Regions from separate parts of the Pseudomonas fragariae (ex Marin et al. 2024) genome, predicted to be linked through region 2. Evidence: predicted binding sites of a transcription regulator. Region 2 holds the regulator's gene; the other holds the start of a gene.
The links. The regulator FliA, encoded in region 2, starts transcription of late flagellar genes. The targets are predictions, from matches to a motif close to CTAAAGTTTNNNNNNNNNNNGCCGNTAA.
Positions count from the first base shown of each region.

Region 1: AC54XV_RS06365 (methyl-accepting chemotaxis protein) is a predicted target of FliA. The motif match lies at 3,999-4,026, and genes of this name have one in related genera.

Region 1 covers NZ_CM184369.1:1,403,680-1,410,295, forward strand. Annotated here, with positions in the region: gene AC54XV_RS06355 (branched-chain amino acid aminotransferase) at 50-1,069, shown strand; gene AC54XV_RS06360 (hypothetical protein) at 1,126-2,118, opposite strand; gene AC54XV_RS06365 (methyl-accepting chemotaxis protein) at 2,285-3,940, opposite strand; gene AC54XV_RS06370 (transporter substrate-binding domain-containing protein) at 4,048-4,839, opposite strand; gene AC54XV_RS06375 (ArsR/SmtB family transcription factor) at 4,985-5,293, shown strand; gene AC54XV_RS06380 (zinc-dependent alcohol dehydrogenase family protein) at 5,357-6,367, shown strand; gene sodC (superoxide dismutase family protein) at 6,611-6,616, shown strand, end outside.
Region 2 covers NZ_CM184369.1:4,109,716-4,121,805, forward strand. Annotated here, with positions in the region: gene AC54XV_RS17650 (flagellar motor protein) at 1-138, opposite strand, end outside; gene AC54XV_RS17655 (protein-glutamate methylesterase/protein-glutamine glutaminase) at 138-1,298, opposite strand; gene AC54XV_RS17660 (chemotaxis protein CheA) at 1,349-3,622, opposite strand; gene AC54XV_RS17665 (protein phosphatase CheZ) at 3,656-4,441, opposite strand; gene AC54XV_RS17670 (chemotaxis response regulator CheY) at 4,461-4,835, opposite strand; gene fliA (RNA polymerase sigma factor FliA) at 5,092-5,832, opposite strand; gene fleN (flagellar synthesis regulator FleN) at 5,829-6,662, opposite strand; gene flhF (flagellar biosynthesis GTPase FlhF) at 6,778-8,106, opposite strand; gene flhA (flagellar biosynthesis protein FlhA) at 8,118-10,247, opposite strand; gene flhB (flagellar biosynthesis protein FlhB) at 10,578-11,714, opposite strand; gene fliR (flagellar biosynthetic protein FliR) at 11,715-12,090, opposite strand, start outside.

The sequences.
Region 1 (6,616 bases), 2.7 Mb from region 2:
GGCATTGGCCTGACTCGACCAGGCAGTCGCTAAAATGATAGAGGGCGTTATGAGTCAAGAAAGCATCAACTGGGACACTCTGGGTTTTGACTACATCAAGACCGACAAGCGCTACCTTTCTCATTGGCGCGACGGTGCCTGGGATCAGGGCTCACTGACCGAGGACAACACGCTGCATATCAGCGAAGGGTCGACCGCGCTGCATTATGGCCAGCAGTGCTTCGAGGGCCTCAAGGCCTACCGCTGCAAGGATGGCTCGATCAATCTGTTCCGTCCCGATCAGAACGCCCAGCGCATGCAGCGCAGCTGCTCCCGTCTGTTGATGCCCCACGTCCCGACCGATGTCTTCATTGAAGCCTGCAAGCAGGTGGTCAAGGCCAACGAACGCTTCATCCCGCCTTACGGTTCCGGCGGCGCGCTGTACCTGCGCCCGTTCGTCATCGGTGTGGGTGACAACATCGGCGTGCGCACGGCGCCGGAGTTCATCTTCTCGATTTTCTGCATTCCGGTGGGCGCTTATTTCAAAGGTGGCCTGAAGCCGAACAATTTCGTCATCTCCGGCTACGACCGCGCTGCGCCCAACGGTACAGGTGCAGCCAAGGTCGGCGGTAACTACGCCGCCAGCCTGATGCCCGGTTCCGAAGCCAAGAAGCACAGCTTTGCAGATTGCATCTATCTCGATCCGCAGACCCATTCCAAGATCGAGGAAGTGGGCTCGGCCAACTTCTTTGCCATCACCAAGGATGATGTGTTCCTGACGCCCAAGTCGCCATCGGTGCTGCCGGGTATCACCCGCCTGTCGTTGATCGAACTGGCGAAATCCCGTCTGGGCCTGACGGTCGAAGAGGGTGATGTGTTCATCGACCAGCTCGGCGAGTTCAAGGAAGCCGGCGCATGCGGTACGGCTGCGGTCATTACTCCGATCGGCGGGATTTCCTACAAGGACAACCTGCACGTGTTCTACAGCCAGACCGAAGTCGGTCCTGTGACTCAGCGTCTGTACAAGGAGCTGACCGGCGTTCAGTCCGGTGACATCGAGGCGCCAGCCGGCTGGATCGTCAAGGTGTGATGAGCTGACCCGGATCGTTCCAGCGTCGAACGCTGGAACGATCATTGACCACAGGTTCAGGCTTCAGGTGTTTTTTCTTCCTCAAGCGGCTCTTTCGCCGGCCCCAGCACAATCGCCAGATGCCGCAAGTCGTCGACCTCCAGGCTATAGCTCTTGCCTGAAGGGCTCAGGGTGACGGTTCCCAGCGCATACACCGTGAAGAACTTCACGTCCTCCGCATGGCTCAGCAGCTCACTGATGTAGCGGCTGGAGCGATAGGCCTGCATCTGCGCAGGCGACACGTAGAGCGTCACCAGTTTGCCGTCGAGACGGTCGAAGAACCTGAACTTGAAACCCAGCCCGTATCGCTGTTCGATCAGACCGCCGCCGAACAGCACCCGTCCGTTATCGCCTGATTGTGCGTATTTGATATGGCGAAAATACGAGCGCAGCGACACTTCGCCCTGGCCCGGAATTTTCAGTTTCAGCAGCTTGAAGTCTTCCAGTGACAGCTCAGCCTTGGCCTGCCGATAACTGTCCACCAACCGTTCCAGGTTATTGGTGCGGGTCTCGCTGTAACGGGGCACCTTCGGCGTAGCAGGCTCTATTGGCGGATTGGCAGCGGGTGGACGTTGCACCGGTGCGCCAGCCTTTTCCAGGCCGGACTTCTCCTTGGCCGGCTCCTTGATCGTCGGGTCGAAAACGTCGATGTAATCATCCAGTTTGCGCTTGGCCTTGCGCAGACGCGTCTGGACATCGGTTTCTTCAATCGGGTCTGCGGCCTTGTCGTCTTCGTCCTCGTCCACCCATTCACAGCCCGGCGAGTGGTCGTAATGCGGATTGGCACGGAAGTGCGCGGCGACAAAGGTCGGGTTGTCCTGAGGCTTCACGTCGTAGCGCACGCCCGTCACTTTGGCACCCAGCGCCCGGCAGGCTTCGTTCGAGCAGAGAAACTCGAAGCGCGTACGTGGTGGCTCCTGGGAAAAGTATTCGCGTCGGGCAGCGGCAATCGACAGCTCTTGCTGCAGTTCAACGCAGAATGCGCGGGTGATGGGCTTGCTGGGCTTCATGCGGATCGTCCTTGTACATTCAGGACAACACGCTATTTCAGGCGTAGAGCGCTTGCAACAAAATATGTGAAATGGCGTGAAAAACGGCGGGCAGGGCGGGATAAATCAAATACCCGGCTGCACCCTTTGCGCTATGACGCAAGGGGTGCAAAGGGTGCAAATTGAATCAGGACAGGCGGAAGCGTCCCACGATGTTGTTCAGGTCCAGCGCCAGCGTTGACAGCTCTCGACTTGCACTGGCGGTCTGTTGCGCGCCAGACGAAGATTGCGCCGAAAGGTCACGGATGTTCATGAGGTTGCGATCCACTTCCCGGGCGACATGGGCCTGCTGCTGGGCCGCACTGGCGATCACCAGATTGAGATCATTGATCTCGCTCACGGCAGCGCTGATGACGGTCAGAGACTCGTTCGCGCCCTCTGCAATGCCAAGCGTTTCGCTGGCCAGCTCGGTGTTGCCGCGCATGGAGCCTACTGCGCGTTCGGTGCCGTTCTGAATATTGGTCACCAGACGTTCGATTTCGCTGGTGGATTGCTGAGTGCGGTGAGCCAGAGCACGCACTTCATCCGCCACCACGGCAAACCCGCGTCCAGCCTCGCCCGCGCGAGCCGCTTCGATCGCCGCATTGAGCGCCAGCAGATTGGTCTGTTCCGCAAGGCCCCGAATAACATCCAGCACCTTGCCGATGTCGCGGGACTGACCTGCCAGCTCGCCAATCAGGGTCGCGGTTTTCTGCACATCCGTGCTCATGGTGTTGATTGAGGTCACGGTCTTTTTGACCAGCCCCAGACCGTCTTGCGCGGCGCTGGTCGCATTACTGGACGAGCGCGCCGTATGCTCGGCATTGCGCGCGACTTCTTCCACTGCGCTGGTCATTTCATTGACTGCGGTGGCGGCCTGGTCGATTTCGTTGTTCTGACGCTGGATGCCTTGCACACCGTCTTCGGTGATTGCAGTCATCTCTTCGGCAGCGGCGGCCAGTTGAGTTGCAGAACTGGAGATCTGCTGCAGGGTGTCGCGCAATTGAGTCTGCATCGCAACGACCGCAGCAGCAACGCTGGAAGTGTCATTGGCGCTGATGTTGATCGTGCTGCTCAAATCGCCTCGGGCGATGGTGCGTGTGATCGTCGCGACGGTGCTCGGTTCGCCCCCAATGGCTGACAGGATGCTGCGTATGGTCATGAGGGTCACGATCACGCCCAGTATCGCGATTGTCAGCGTGGCGGCGATGGACAGATTATTGGCTTGAGTGGCGCTTGATTCCTGCGCATCGAAACGCTCGCCCGCACGTTGCTTGCCTTGTTCGCGCAGCGTTTGCAGGGTCTTGAACACCTGCTCGGCAAAGGGTTTGACTTCGGTGCGGTTAATGTTGGTGGCGGCGGCGATATCACCGGTCTGGATCACGCTGGTCTGGTGCCGCATGCCGTCCCGCAACTTGACATAGCCACGCTGCAATTGTTGGGTCAAGGTCACATCAAGGGTTTCTGCGGTGTTCTTGCTCAACTGGGCGGTCAGCTCATCCAGCTTGCTGAAGGCCGCTTCGTTTTCATTCTTCCAGCCTGCCGTCTGCTCCGGGTTGCCGATGGCGATCATGCGTAAAATATTGATATCCACCCGCGTAAGCGCACCATCGATATTGTTGACCGCTTCCGTAGCCAGAAAATCTCTGTTGTAGAGGGCGTCGACATTCGCGGTGGATGTCTTGAGCGTCTGGATCATGAAAACCGACAGCACGATAAATGCAGCGATGATGGCAAATGTAGACGCCATCAGCCTGTTTTTTACGGTCATGCCGCTGGTAGCCGTCGTTTGAATCTGGGACATGGGATTTCCCTGTGAAAGCCTATTGATGGCCTCGTCAGTAATACCGAGGAACAAATAAGTATCGGCGTAGAAAATCCTGACTTTAGGTGATGGCTAAATAATGTCTATCAAGGGGTGGCGGGTACTGCCAGCCACTCGCTCAGCGCCTGCTGATACTCGCCAGTGGCCTTGCTCAGGTGCAGCCACTGATCCACATAGGCTTTCCAGGCGACATCGTCGCGTGGCAACAAATAGGCTTTTTCGCCGTATTGCATGTAGCGGGTCGGGTTGACGGCACACAGGCCCGGCATGCGTTTCTGCTGGTAGAGCGCTTCGGAAGCATCGGTGATCATCACGTCAGCTTTTTTGTCCAGCAGCTCCTGAAAGATGGTCTTGTTGTCATGAAAGGCCAGCGACGCCTTTGGCAGATGAGCGCGAGCGAAGGCTTCATTGGTGCCACCGGCAGGTTCGATCAAACGCACAGAGGGCTGGTTGATCTGCTCGACAGTCTGATACAGGGCCTGATCGGCGCAGCGGACCAGCGGGATTTTGCCATCGACGTCCAGCGTGTTGCTGAAAAACGCTTTTTTCTGGCGTTCCAGGCTCACCGAGATGCCACCCATACCGATGTCGCATTTACCGGCCACCATGTCCGGCATCAGGTTTTTCCACGTCGTGGGCACCCACTGCACGTTCACCCCCAGGCTCTTGGCCAGTGAGCGGGCCATGGTGATATCAATGCCTTCGTATTCGCCGTCTTCGCGCAGCAGGGAGTAGGGCTTGTAGTCGCCAGTGGTGCACACAGCCAGCTGGCCAGCCTGCAGCACCTTGTCCAGATGCGAGGTGTAGTCCTGAGCCTGAGCCATGCCTGTGATGCCCAGCAACAAGGCGGTCAGGGCGCTGTATTTAAGATTCATCATGAGTCTGGATACTCGCAGCGGTGCAGTCGGTTTTATTGAAGTCGACAGATTGCTTCATTTGTCAGGCCGATGTGAAGCTGTAATCAAAACATGCCGTTGACGGGGCAGCGTAAATCAGGGGTTGAACATTTCGTAAAAAAGCGTAATGTTGTCCTCCATGATTCTTGAGCAAATCAAAGCGGTCGGCAATGACACTCGCATGTTGATCATGGAGTGGCTGAAAAACCCGCAAGCCCATTTCCCTCCCCAGGACCACGGTGATCCGGCGATAGGCGTGTGCGTGTCGCACATTCAGGCCAAGGCCAACCTGTCGGCTTCTACCGCGTCTGCGCATCTGGCCATCCTGCAACGTGCCGGGCTGGTTCAGGCCACGAGGATTGGCAAGTGGACCTATTTTCGCCGTGACGAGCAGGCCATCGACCGGTTTGCCGACAGGCTCAAGAAAGAACTCTAGGCTTTGAGCGTTATTTATACATTTCGTCATTTTGCGTAATGTTGAATTGATAGGAGATTGACCATGAGCAATACAACCATCTATGTGCAGGCTGGCGGCGGCTACGATCAGGTCAGCGTGGGCGAAAGCGAAGTGCTTGCACCGAAAGCCGGTGAGATCACTGTGCGTCTGCACGCCAACTCGCTCAACTATCACGACTTTGCGGTCGTCACCGGCATGTGGGCACCAACGGAAAAACGCATTCCCATGGCCGATGGTGCAGGCGTAGTCACCGCAGTAGGCGAGGGCGTCAGCGAGTTCGCGGTTGGCGACTCCGTGGTCAGCACGTTCTTCCCGGAATGGATCAGCGGCGAGCCGCTGGTTGAAGGTTTTGTCACGGTGCCGGGTGATGGCGTCGACGGTTATGCCCGTGAGCAGGTGACTGCCCGTGCTACCTCGTTCACCCTGGCGCCAAAGGGCTACAGCCATGCCGAAGCGTCCACGCTGACCACCGCTGGCCTGACCGCATGGCGTGCGCTGATGGTCGATGACGCGTTGAAAGCCGGCGATACCGTTCTGGTACAGGGCACTGGCGGTGTATCGATTTTCGCGCTGCAATTCGCCAAGATGGTCGGTGCGACCGTTATCGCGACGTCGTCGAGTGATGAAAAGCTGGAGCGTCTGCAAGCCATGGGCGCCGACCACCTGATCAACTACCGCAAGGACAGCAACTGGGGCGAGACTGCCCGCAAGCTGACCGGCGGCCGTGGTGTTGATCACATCATCGACGTGGGCGGTCCATCGACCCTGCAGCATTCCATGAATGCGGCACGGGTCGCTGGGCACATCTCGGTCATCGGCATTCTGAGCGGTGTTGCCGGTCAACTGGAGTTCGTCCCGGCGCTGGTCAAACAGCTGCGCATGCAGGGCGTGCTGGTCGGCAGTCGCACCCAGCAACAGGACATGATCCGTGCCATTGATGCCAACGGCATGCGTCCGGTCATGGACCGTTCCTTCCCGATGACCGACATCGTCGAAGCGTTCCGTTATCAGGAAACCAATCAGCATTTCGGCAAGATCTGCCTGGATATCTGATCCGCAACACTGTGCTGTTAACTGAGCACAGGTGAACAGCGCTGGCCTGCCGACCCTGGTGTCGGCGGGCCAGTCGTGAAGTCTTGCATTACTTTCCTTGGCGATCCCCGCTCATTTCCTTGCATCAAGTTCGCAGGTCTGTGGTCACATCCTCTGTGGCATGAAAGACGTTCGTGCTGTGCAGCGTCAGCGCTGCCTGGCGCCACGTTCACTTCGATTATCAGATCAGGGACGCATTGAATTATGAAA
Region 2 (12,090 bases):
AGCACCGAGCGTACCGCCCAGCACGATCAGCGCCGCCGGGCCATTGAGCAAGGCACCGAGGTGCCCGCCTTCGAGAAAATTGCCACCAATGATTGCGACAAACGCCAGAATCAGACCGATAAGACTCAGTACATCCATCAGAGACAAGCCTCTACCAGGTGCCGACCGATGTCGTCGAGACTGTAGATCGCGTCCGCAAGCTCAGCCTTGACGATGGCCATCGGCATGCCATAAATCACGCAGCTCGCTTCATCCTGAGCCCACACGGTACTGCCGGCCTGCTTGAGCAGACGCGCGCCCTCACGGCCGTCAGCGCCCATGCCGGTCAAGACCACCGAAAGCACCTTGTCGCCGTAGGACTTGGCGGCAGAGCCAAAGGTGATGTCGACACAGGGCTTGTAATTGAGGCGCTCGTCGCCCGGCAGAATCTTCACCGTACCGCGTCCGTCAACCATCATCTGCTTGCCACCCGGCGCCAGCAGCGCCAGACCAGGACGCAATACGTCGCCGTCTTCGGCTTCCTTGACGCTGATCTTGCACAGCTTGTCGAGACGCTCGGCAAATGCCTTGGTAAACGCCGCAGGCATGTGCTGAATCAGCACCAGTGGTGCCGGGAAATTGGCTGGCAGTTGGGTCAGCACCCGTTGCAGCGCAACCGGGCCGCCCGTTGAGGTGCCGATGGCCACCAGCTTGTAGGCCTTGCGCTTGGCCGTGCCGGAAGTCGTCGGGTGCGCCGGCGCATGACTGGCCGGGGCGGCTGGAGCCGCAGCAGGTGTCGCAGTGCGTGACGGCACCGCCCTGGCAGGTGCCGGGGCTGGCGCAGAGGCGCGGCTGGACAACGTCGACGGCGCCGGCGCGGCCGGAGCTGCACTGGCTGAACCGAACCCGCTGGAACGACGGTTGCTGCGTGAAATACTGTTGATTTTCTCGCACAGCAGTTGCTTGACCTTCTGCGGATTGCGCGAGATATCTTCGAAATTCTTGGGCAGAAAATCCACCGCACCGGCATCAAGAGCATCCAGCGTCACGCGCGCACCTTCGTGCGTCAGCGACGAGAACATCAATACCGGGGTGGGGATACGCTGCATGATATGGCGAACTGCCGTAATGCCATCCATCATCGGCATTTCGTAGTCCATGGTGATGACATCCGGCTTGAGCGCCAGCGCCTGCTCAATCGCTTCCTTGCCGTTGGTGGCGGTGCCGACCACTACAATGTTGGGGTCCGAAGAAAGAATTTCCGTAACGCGGCGGCGGAAAAAACCGGAATCATCCACCACCAGGACCTTGACTGCCATAAACACTCCAATAGGTGTCGCAGGCAGCCAGGCTGCCCGCAACCCCGGGTTCAGATACGCCGTGCGGCGTAACGCTTGAGCATGCTGGGTACATCGAGAATCAAGGCGATGCGACCGTCACCGGTGATGGTGGCGCCCGACATGCCCGGCGTACCTTGCAGCATCTTGCCCAGCGGTTTGATAACCACTTCTTCCTGACCAACCAGTTGATCGACGACAAAGCCGATGCGCTGGGTACCGACTGTGAGGATCACCACGTGCCCTTCGCGCTGCTCCTCGTGAGCCGCTGAACTGACCAGCCAGCGCTTGAGGTAGAACAGCGGCAAGGCCTTGTCACGTACGATCACTACTTCCTGGCCATCAACCACGTTGGTAGTCGACAGGTTCAGGTGGAAGATTTCGTTGACGTTGACCAGCGGGAAAGCGAAGGCCTGGTTGCCCAGCATCACCATCAGGGTCGGCATGATCGCCAGGGTCAGCGGCACCTTGATGACGATCTTCGAACCCTGGCCCTTGGTCGAGTAGATATTGATCGAACCGTTGAGCTGGGAGATCTTGGTCTTGACCACGTCCATGCCCACACCGCGACCCGACACATCGGAAATCTCGGTCTTGGTCGAGAAACCCGGCGCGAAGATCAGGTTGTAGCAGTCGGTGTCACTCAACCGATCGGCTGCATCCTTGTCCATGACGCCACGCTTCACAGCAATGGAGCGCAGGACGTTAGGGTCCATGCCCTTGCCGTCATCGGAGATCGACAGCAGGATATGGTCGCCCTCCTGCTCTGCCGAAAGGATTACCCGACCGCCGCGGGATTTGCCCGTGGCTTCGCGCTCTTCCGGCGTTTCGATACCGTGGTCGACCGCGTTACGCACCAAGTGGACCAGCGGATCGGCAAGCGCCTCTACGAGGTTCTTGTCGAGGTCGGTCTCTTCACCGACCAGTTCCAGGTTGATCTCTTTCTTGAGCTGACGAGCCAGGTCACGAACCAGACGCGGAAAACGACCGAAGACCTTCTTGATCGGCTGCATGCGGGTTTTCATCACCGCAGTCTGCAGATCGGCAGTCACCACATCCAGGTTGGAAACTGCCTTGGACATGGCTTCATCGCCGCTGTTGAGACCCAACCGCACCAGGCGGTTACGCACCAGAACCAGCTCGCCGACCATGTTCATGATCTCGTCCAGTCGGGCGGTATCGACACGAACCGTGGTTTCAGCCTCTGTAGCCACCGGCTTTTCGCCGCTGGGTGCAGGAGCGCGCGCAGCGGCCGGAGCCGCAGCGGGTTTGGCCGGCTCGGCTTTCGCAGCAGGCGCCGGAGCAGGCTTGGCAACAGGAGGCGGCGGTGGCGGAGCAGCCGCTGCGGCTGCCGGAGCAGGCGCCTTGGCAACAATCGCCTCAGGCTCGAACTTGCCCTTGCCGTGCAATTCGTCGAGCAGGCTTTCGAATTCGTGATCGGTGATTTCGTCCGATGCAGCCGCAGCAGCGGGTGCCTTGGCAGCAACGGCTACAGGTGCCGCAGCTACGGGAGCCGCTACAGCGCCATCAAACGAGCCTTTGCCGTGCAGTTGATCGAGCAACGCTTCGAATTCGTCGTCGGTGATTTCATCACTGGCAGGCGCTGCACTGCCCTGCGCCACAGGTGCAGGGGCCGGAGCGGTTGCGGCATCGGCCGCAAATTTGCCCTTGCCATGCAGCTGATCAAGCAGGGATTCAAATTCCTGATCGGTGATCTCATCACCCGCCGGCGCAGCCGCTGCTGCTGGCGTCTGTGCAGGCGCTGCAGACACCGGGCTGGAGCCGTGCAGCGAATCGAGCAACTGCTCGAATTCATCATCGGTAATCTCGTCGCCAGCCGCCGGTTCTGCAACCGGAGCAGCAGCCTGTACTTCAACCACCGGCTCCGGCTCAGGGGCAACGGCCTCGTCGGCGGATTGTGGCTCGGCCAGCCGCGCAAGTGCGGCCAGCAGTTCTGGCGTCGCCGGGGTTACGTCAGTCCGTTCACGTACCTGACCAAACATGCTGTTGACGGTGTCCAGTGCTTCCAGGACCACGTCCATCAGTTCGGAATCAACGCGACGTTCACCCTTGCGCAGGATGTCGAACACGTTTTCGGCGATGTGGCAGCACTCCACCAGCTCATGGAGCTGGAGGAAGCCGGCGCCCCCTTTTACAGTGTGAAAACCGCGAAAAATTGCATTGAGCAGGTCAGCATCATCCGGTCGGCTTTCCAGCTCGACCAATTGCTCTGACAACTGCTCCAGAATTTCGCCGGCCTCTACCAGAAAATCCTGAAGGATTTCTTCATCGGCGCCGAAGCTCATGGGGTGCTCCCTAAAATTAACCGTCAACAGACCTTAGAAGCCGAGGCTCGATAGCAGATCGTCTACATCATCCTGTCCGGATACGACGTCTTCACGTTTATCGGCATGAATCTGCGGACCTTCACCCTGCGCGAGATGTTTTTTAGGATCTTTTTCATCGAGGATGGATTGTTCGTCATGTTCGATGCCTGCGAAGCGATCGACATGACTGGCCATGAGCACCAGTTTGAGCAGATTGCTCTCGACTTCAGTGACCAGTTGCGTCACACGCTTGATGACCTGACCGGTAAGGTCCTGGTAATCCTGGGCGAGCAGAATGTCATTCAGATGTGCGGAAACCTGATGGGTTTCCTTCTCGGTACGCGTCAGAAAACCATCGACCCGCTTGGCCAGCTCGCGGAACTCTTCGGCACCGATTTCGCGGCGCATGAAACGTCCCCAGTCGTCGCTCAACGCCTTGGCGTCGGAACTCAGGCCGTTCATGACCGGCGTACTCTCCTCCACCAGGTCCATGGTGCGGTTGGCCGCATTCTCGGTCAGCCTCACCACATACGACAGGCGTTCGGTAGCATCCGTGATCTGCGACACTTCCTCGGCTTGAGGCATGTGCGGATCAATGTGAAAGTTTACGATTGCACTGTGCAGCTCACGAGTCAGCTTGCCCACTTCCTGATAAAGGCCGCGGTCGCGTGTCTGATTGAGTTCGTGGATCAGTTGCACAGCGTCACCGAAACGACCCTTTTCAAGGCTGGTGACAAGTTCCTGCGCGTGTCTTTTTAAGGTCGACTCAAAGTCGGCCATCGAATCATTGTTATCCATAGCGCCCTCGCGGCTTGCATCAGCTATTGACGCGTTCAAAGATCTTGTCGATCTTGTCTTTCAGGGCTTGGGCAGTGAATGGCTTGACTACATAACCGTTCACCCCAGCCTGGGCAGCTTCAATGATCTGCTCACGCTTGGCTTCGGCAGTGACCATCAGCACGGGAAGGCTCTTGAGGCGTTCGTCCTTGCGGACTTCGCGCAGCAGATCGATACCGGACATGCCAGGCATGTTCCAGTCCGTCACCAGAAAGTCAAAGGCACCGCTCTGCAGCATCGGCAATGCGGTCAGACCATCATCCGCTTCCGATGTGTTGGTAAACCCCAGATCACGCAAAAGGTTCTTGATGATCCGCCGCATCGTTGAGAAGTCATCAACGATGAGGATTTTCATGTTCTTGTCCAATTCGACCTCCAAGCAGTCTTTAACGCGTTCAGCACCTGAACACGCTGTTCACTCAATACTGGCACAGCACACCCCCGGCTGTACGAAACGACGACGGGCTTGGCACAACAACAGGCAAAGACCTGAGAAACAAGCCCATCAAGGCAATGCCTGACAGGCTTCTGACGGGTCCATCCTGTTACCACGTAACGCTCTGCACAGCCGGCTTGCAGTCAACGCGCGGCCATAGACCGCACATTGCCTGTCAACGCGCTCGCCACTCCCCCAAACGCCCTCGCAAACGAGCTGCGCACTGGCTGTGTAACTGACTGACCCGAGATTCGCTGACCCCCAGAACCTCTCCGATTTCCTTGAGGTTCAGCTCTTCGTCGTAGTACAGCGCCAACACCAGACGCTCACGCTCTGGCAGATTGGCAATTGCATCGGCCAACGCAGCCTGGAAGCGCTCGTCTTCCAGGTCGCGCGACGGCTCAAGCGAACCGCTTGCGCCATCCTCGTGCAGCCCTTCATGATCGCCGTCCTGCAGCAGGTCGTCGAAACTGAAGAGGCGGCTGCCCAAGGTATCGTTCAAAATCCCGTAGTAATCATCGAGACTTAACTGGAGTTCGGCCGCAACCTCGTGATCTTTAGCGTCACGGCCGGTTTTAGCTTCAATTGCCCGAATTGCGTCACTCACCATGCGCGTATTGCGGTGTACCGAGCGTGGCGCCCAGTCCCCCTTGCGCACTTCATCGAGCATCGCACCACGGATGCGGATGCCGGCATAGGTCTCGAAACTCGCACCCTTGGTGGAATCATACTTGGTGGAGACTTCAAGCAGGCCGATCATGCCGGCCTGGATCAGATCCTCGACCTGCACGCTGGCCGGCAAGCGCGCCAGCAGATGATAAGCGATACGCTTGACCAAGGGCGCATAGCGCTCGATCAACTCGTATTGTGAATTACGGGAAGTCTTGCTGTACATCTGGTAGCCGCTCGCAGTCATTGCACAGGCCCTGCACTGGTCTGGTGAACGAGTCGCTCAACGAAGAACTCGAGATGACCCCGCGGGTTGGCTGGCAACGGCCAGGTATCAACCTTCTGGGCAATGGCCTTGAAGGCCAGTGCACATTTGGAACGCGGGAATGCTTCGTAAACGGCGCGCTGTTTCTGTACAGCCTTGCGTACGCATTCGTCGTACGGCACGGCACCTACATACTGCAGCGCAACATCGAGAAAACGATCCGTCACTTTGGTCAGTTTGGCGAACAGGTTGCGCCCTTCCTGCGGGCTCTGTGCCATGTTGGCCAGCACCCGGAAGCGGTTCATGCCGTAATCGCGGTTGAGCAGTTTGATCAGGGCGTAGGCATCGGTGATCGACGTGGGCTCGTCGCACACCACCAGCAGCACTTCCTGAGCGGCGCGCACGAAGCTGACCACCGACTCGCCGATACCGGCGGCTGTGTCGATCACCAACACATCGAGGTTGTCGCCAATCTCGCTGAACGCCTGGATCAGGCCGGCATGCTGAGCGGGCGACAGATGCACCATGCTCTGGGTGCCGGACGCAGCGGGTACGATCCGAACCCCGCCCGGCCCCTGCAACAGCACGTCGCGCAACTCACAACGCCCCTCGATGACATCGGCAAGCGTGCGCTTGGGCGTCAACCCAAGCAGCACGTCGACATTGGCCAGACCCAGATCGGCGTCCAGCAGCATGACGCGACGGCCGAGCTCGGCGAGGGCCAGTGAAAGGTTCACTGACACGTTAGTCTTACCGACGCCACCTTTGCCACCGGTCACCGCGATAACCTGTACGGGATGCATGCTGCCCATGTTATTTCTTTACCTTGTCTTGCGTAGACCGAAACCACATCGAGGGCTGCACGTGCGCAAATGAACACCGCATGGCAGACCGTTGACGCAGGGACATTCCAATAATATCCATCACTTAACCCACTCTCTTGCCAGGGGTGTGATAGAGGTCAGCAAACATATCAGCCATTGCTTCTTCACTAGGCTCATCCTGCATTTGCACACTCACCGCGCGGCTTACCAGTTGATGACGACGCGGGGTATGCAGGTCATCAGGAATGCGTGGTCCGTCCGTGAGGTAGGCCACAGGTAATTCGTGACTGATCGCCAGGCTCAGGACTTCACCGAGGCTGGCTGTTTCATCAAGCTTGGTCAGAATGCATCCGGCCAGGCCACAACGTTTGTAACTGTGATACGCGGCTGTCAGCACCTGCTTCTGGCTGGTGGTTGCCAGTACCAGATAGTTGCGCGACTTGATGCCACGACCCGCGAGGCTTTCCAGCTGCATGCGCAGCGCAGGATCACTGGCCTGCAGGCCGGCGGTGTCAATCAGCACCACGCGCTTGCGCAGCAGCGGTTCCAGCGCCTGAACCAGAGACTGGCCAGGATCGATATGGGTGACCGGTACGTTGAGGATGCGCCCAAGGGTCTTGAGCTGCTCCTGCGCGCCGATGCGGAAACTGTCCATGCTGACCAGTGCGATATTCTGCGGGCCGTACTTCAACACGTAACGTGCTGCCAGTTTGGCCAGCGTGGTGGTCTTGCCCATGCCGGCAGGACCGACCATTGCAATCACGCCGCCCTCTTCGAGCGGCTCGACTTCAGGGACGGCGATCATGCGGGCCAGGTGCGCCAGCAGCATGCGCCAGGCCTGACGAGGCTCGTCGATCTCCGGAATCATCGACAGCAGGTCGCGTGACAGCGGGCCGGACAGGCCGACACGTTGCAGGCGTCGCCACAGGTTGGCCTGCTGCGGACGAGTGCCCTGCAGCTGGTTCCAGGCCAGCGAGCCGAGCTGGACTTCCAGCAGCTCACGCAGGCCGTTCAATTCGGAGCGCATCGAGTCATAGGCGCGCTGGCCAATGGCAGGCTCGGCGGCCTGTGGCGGTGCATACGCGAATGGACGCGGCGGCTCTTCGAGTGTCGGCTCGATGTGCGTCTCGGCAGGGTTGCCCGGCTTGCCGGAAAACAGCTGCAGGTTGATCGATGCATCGCTGTCGCTGCGGTTGTTCAATTCGGCCTGGGCGGAAACGATACGCGACTGAGTCTTGCGCAACTCGTCTTCCAGCTCCATGTTCGGCACACGCGGTGCCAGGGCGGACAGCTTGTAATCCAGAGCGGCAGTCAGCTCTACGCCACCGGCAATGCGCCGGTTACCGATGATGGCCGCTTCAGCGCCCAGCTCATCGCGAACCAGCTTCATGGCTTGACGCATATCGGCGGCGAAAAATCGCTTAACTTGCATGACTCACTACCTCAGCCGTTTGGCCCGACAGTCGCTACGATGGTTACTTGCTTGTTGTCCGGAATTTCCTGATACGCCAGAACATGCATGTTCGGTACAGCCAATCGTCCAAATCGTGACAGCATCGCCCGGACAGGCCCTGCTACCAGAAGAATTACCGGCAACCCTTGCATCTCCTGACGCTGGGCGGCCTCGATCAACGAACGCTGGAGCTTCTCAGCCATGCTTGGCTCAAGAAGAACGCCTTCTTCCTGACCCTGACCAGCCTTCTGCAAACTATTGAGCAATATCTGTTCCAACCTTGGCTCCAGAGTGATAACAGGCAGCTCCGGCTCAACGCCTACAATGCTTTGGACGATTGCGCGGCTCAGACCCACGCGCACTGCGGCCACCAAAGCGGCGGTATCTTGACTCTTCCCGGCGTTGTTGGCGATAGCCTCTGCAATGCTGCGAATATCCCGCACAGGTACGTGTTCAGCCAGCAGCGCCTGCAGCACGTTGAGCAGCGAGGACAGCGACAGCACGCCCGGTACCAGCTCTTCAGCCAGCTTGGGCGAGCTTTTGGCCAGCAATTGCATCAATTGCTGGACTTCCTCGTGGCCGATCAGCTCATGCGAATGTTTGTAGAGAATCTGGTTCAGGTGGGTTGCCACTACCGTACTGGCATCGACCACGGTGTAACCCAGTGACTGCGCCTGACTGCGCTGGCTGATTTCGATCCACACGGCTTCCAGACCAAACGCCGGGTCTCTGGCGGTAATGCCGTTCAGGGTGCCGAACACTTGACCGGGGTTGATCGCCAGTTCGCGATCCGGGTAGATCTCGGCCTCGGCCAGAATCACACCCATCAGCGTCAGACGATAGGCGCTTGGCGCCAGATCGAGGTTGTCGCGAATGTGCACGGTAGGCATCAGGAAACCGAGCTCTTGCGAGAGCTTCTTGCGCACACCCTTGATACGCGCCAGCAACTGGCCACCTTGATTGCGATCCACCAGCGGAATCAGGCGATAACCCACTTCCAGGCCAATGATATCGATGGGCGTCACGTCATCCCAACCCAGTTCTTTGGCATCCTGAACACGGGTCGGCGAAGGCAGCAGGTCTTGCTGGCGCTGCACTTCGGCGATGGCCTCGACCTTCACCTGATTTTCTTTTTTCCACAACAGGTAGGCGCCGCCTGCGGCAACCAGCCCGAGACTGATAAAGGAAAAGTGCGGCATGCCCGGGACAAGGCCCATGACGATCATGATTGCAGCGGAAACCCCCAGCGCCTTGGGCGAGGCGAACATCTGACGATTGATCAGCTTGCCCATCTCTTCCGAACCGGAAGCACGGGTCACCATGATCGCTGCGGCGGTGGACAGCAGCAGTGATGGCAATTGCGCCACCAAACCGTCACCGATGGTCAACAGGGTATAAACACGGCCGGCGTCGGCGAAAGTCATGTTGTGTTGCAGGATACCGACCAGCATGCCGCCGATCAGGTTGATGAACAGAATCAGCAGACCGGCAATCGCATCGCCGCGCACGAATTTACTGGCACCGTCCATGGAACCGTAGAACTCGGCTTCCTGGGCGACTTCGGCACGGCGGCGCTTGGCTTCCGGCTGATCGATGAGGCCGGCGTTGAGGTCGGCGTCGATCGCCATCTGTTTGCCGGGCATCGCGTCGAGGGTAAAGCGTGCGCTCACCTCGGAAATACGGCCGGCACCCTTGGTGATAACCACGAAGTTGATGATCATCAGAATCGCGAACACCACGATACCGACGACGTAGTTGCCACCGATCACCACTTCACCGAAGGCCTGAATCACCTTGCCCGCCGCGGCGTGGCCGTCCTGACCGTGAAGCATCACCACCCGGGTGGAAGCCACGTTCAGCGCCAGACGCAGCAACGTGGCGACCAGCAGAATGGTCGGAAACACAGAAAAATCCAGCGGCCGCAGGGCGTACACGCAGACCAGCAGTACGACGATGGACAGTGCAATGTTGAACGTGAAGAACACGTCCAGCAGGAACGGCGGCATCGGCAACATCATCATTGCCATCATGACCAGCAACAACAACGGAACGCCCAACTGACCACGGCCCAGGCCTGTGATGTTGCTGCGTGCGCTACTGAGTAATTGAGAGCGATCCACTGATTCGTTACCTGCGCACTAGATCAAAACATTGACGCCGATGGCGCCCTGTATCGACCCTGTTGCAAAAATCTGTCCAACTTTTACAAAGCCAGTGGCGGTAAGGCTTTAGGCACAGAAGTCACGTAAATCCGGTGCGCTGAGCGCAGTCAGAAAATCTTCTCGTTTACCTGTGCAAGAACGGACGCGGAGCGTCCGGAACGGCATGCCCGCGCGGAGCATGGGCAGGTGTCTGCCGGAGAAATCTCGCTCCTCACGCTCCAGCGCGGGAAGGCCGTGGGTGACGCTCTGCGTCACAAACCTGCGCCGCACCACGCGTCCAGGAGCAGACTACGCGTCGCGCTGCAGGTCGGGCGGGATCTTGATGTCGCCCAGAGGGTCGGGGCGCTTGCCCTGACCGGCGCGGAACTGGCGGATCTGGTAGACGTAGGCCAGCACCTGGGCGACTGCCAGATACAGCCCGGCAGGGATCTCCTGATCAAGCTCGGTGCTGTAGTAGATAGAACGCGCCAGTGCCGCAGACTCCAGAATCAGGATCTCGTTATGCGCGCCGATTTCACGAATTTTAAGCGCCACCAGATCCGTACCCTTGGCCAGCAACATCGGCGCCCCGCCCTGCTCGGGATCGTATTTGAGGGCGACGGCGAAGTGTGTCGGGTTGGTGATGATCACGTCTGCTTCGGGAACGGAGGCCATCATGCGCCGCTGCGACATTTCACGCTGCAACTGACGAATACGTTGCTTGACCTCCGGGCTGCCCTCGCTGTTCTTGTGCTCGTCGCGCACCTCCTGCTTGGTCATCAACAGCTTCTTGTGCGCTTCATACAACACGAACGGCACGTCCGCTGCCGCGATGAATATCAGGCCGCACGCCATCCAGAAACTGCTCCAGCCCACCACCAACAGGCTGTGGATCATGGCCTGCTCGAGCGGCTCGTGAGCAATCGCGACCAGATCCTTGCGCTCATTGTTCAGGACCACCAGCGCCACTGCCAGAGTGATCAGGAATTTTCCGAAGGACTTGAGCAACTCGACCAGCGCATGCGGCGAGAACATGCGCTTGAGCCCTGCTGCCGGGTTCATGCGGCTGAACTTGGGCATCAACGATTTGGTTGCGAACAACCAGCCACCGAGCATGATCGGCCCCACCAGTGCGGCAACCAGCATGGCGATCAGAAACGGCAGGACCACGACCAGCGCATGCATCCCGGAACTGAGCAGCGCCTTGCCCATGTAGGACTGGTCCATCAGGGTTTCACGGGATATCGTGAAATTGTCACGCATCAGTTCGGACATCATCAGGGCGATATCAGAGCCGAACATCAGTAACCCGCCCGCCCCCATCAGCATCACCACCAGCGTGGTCAGCTCCTTGGAGCGCGCGATCTGGCCGTCAGCCCGTGAGTCCTTGACCTTTTTTTCCGTGGGGTCTTCTGTCTTGTCCTGGCCATTCTCGTTTTCTGCCATTCAACGAGCCCTCACCATATCGCGCAACGCCTGCAATGCCTGCGTTGCGATCGGTTGATACTGATTGAGCATGTCACCCATCGTCATCCACAGAATGACCATGCCCAACACCAGCGTAAGCGGGAAGCCGATGGAAAAGATGTTGAGTTGCGGCGCGGCGCGAGTCATGACCCCGAAGGCGATGTTGATGATCAGCAGCGCGGTGATCGCAGGCAATACCAGTCGCAGACCCGAAGCCAGTACCCAGCCCAGCCCGTTGGCCAGCTCCCAGAAGTTATTGACCAGCAAACCACTGCCGACCGGCATCGTGGTAAAGCTCTCGACGAGAACCTCCAGCACCACCAGATGGCCGTTCATGGCCAGGAACAACAGGGTG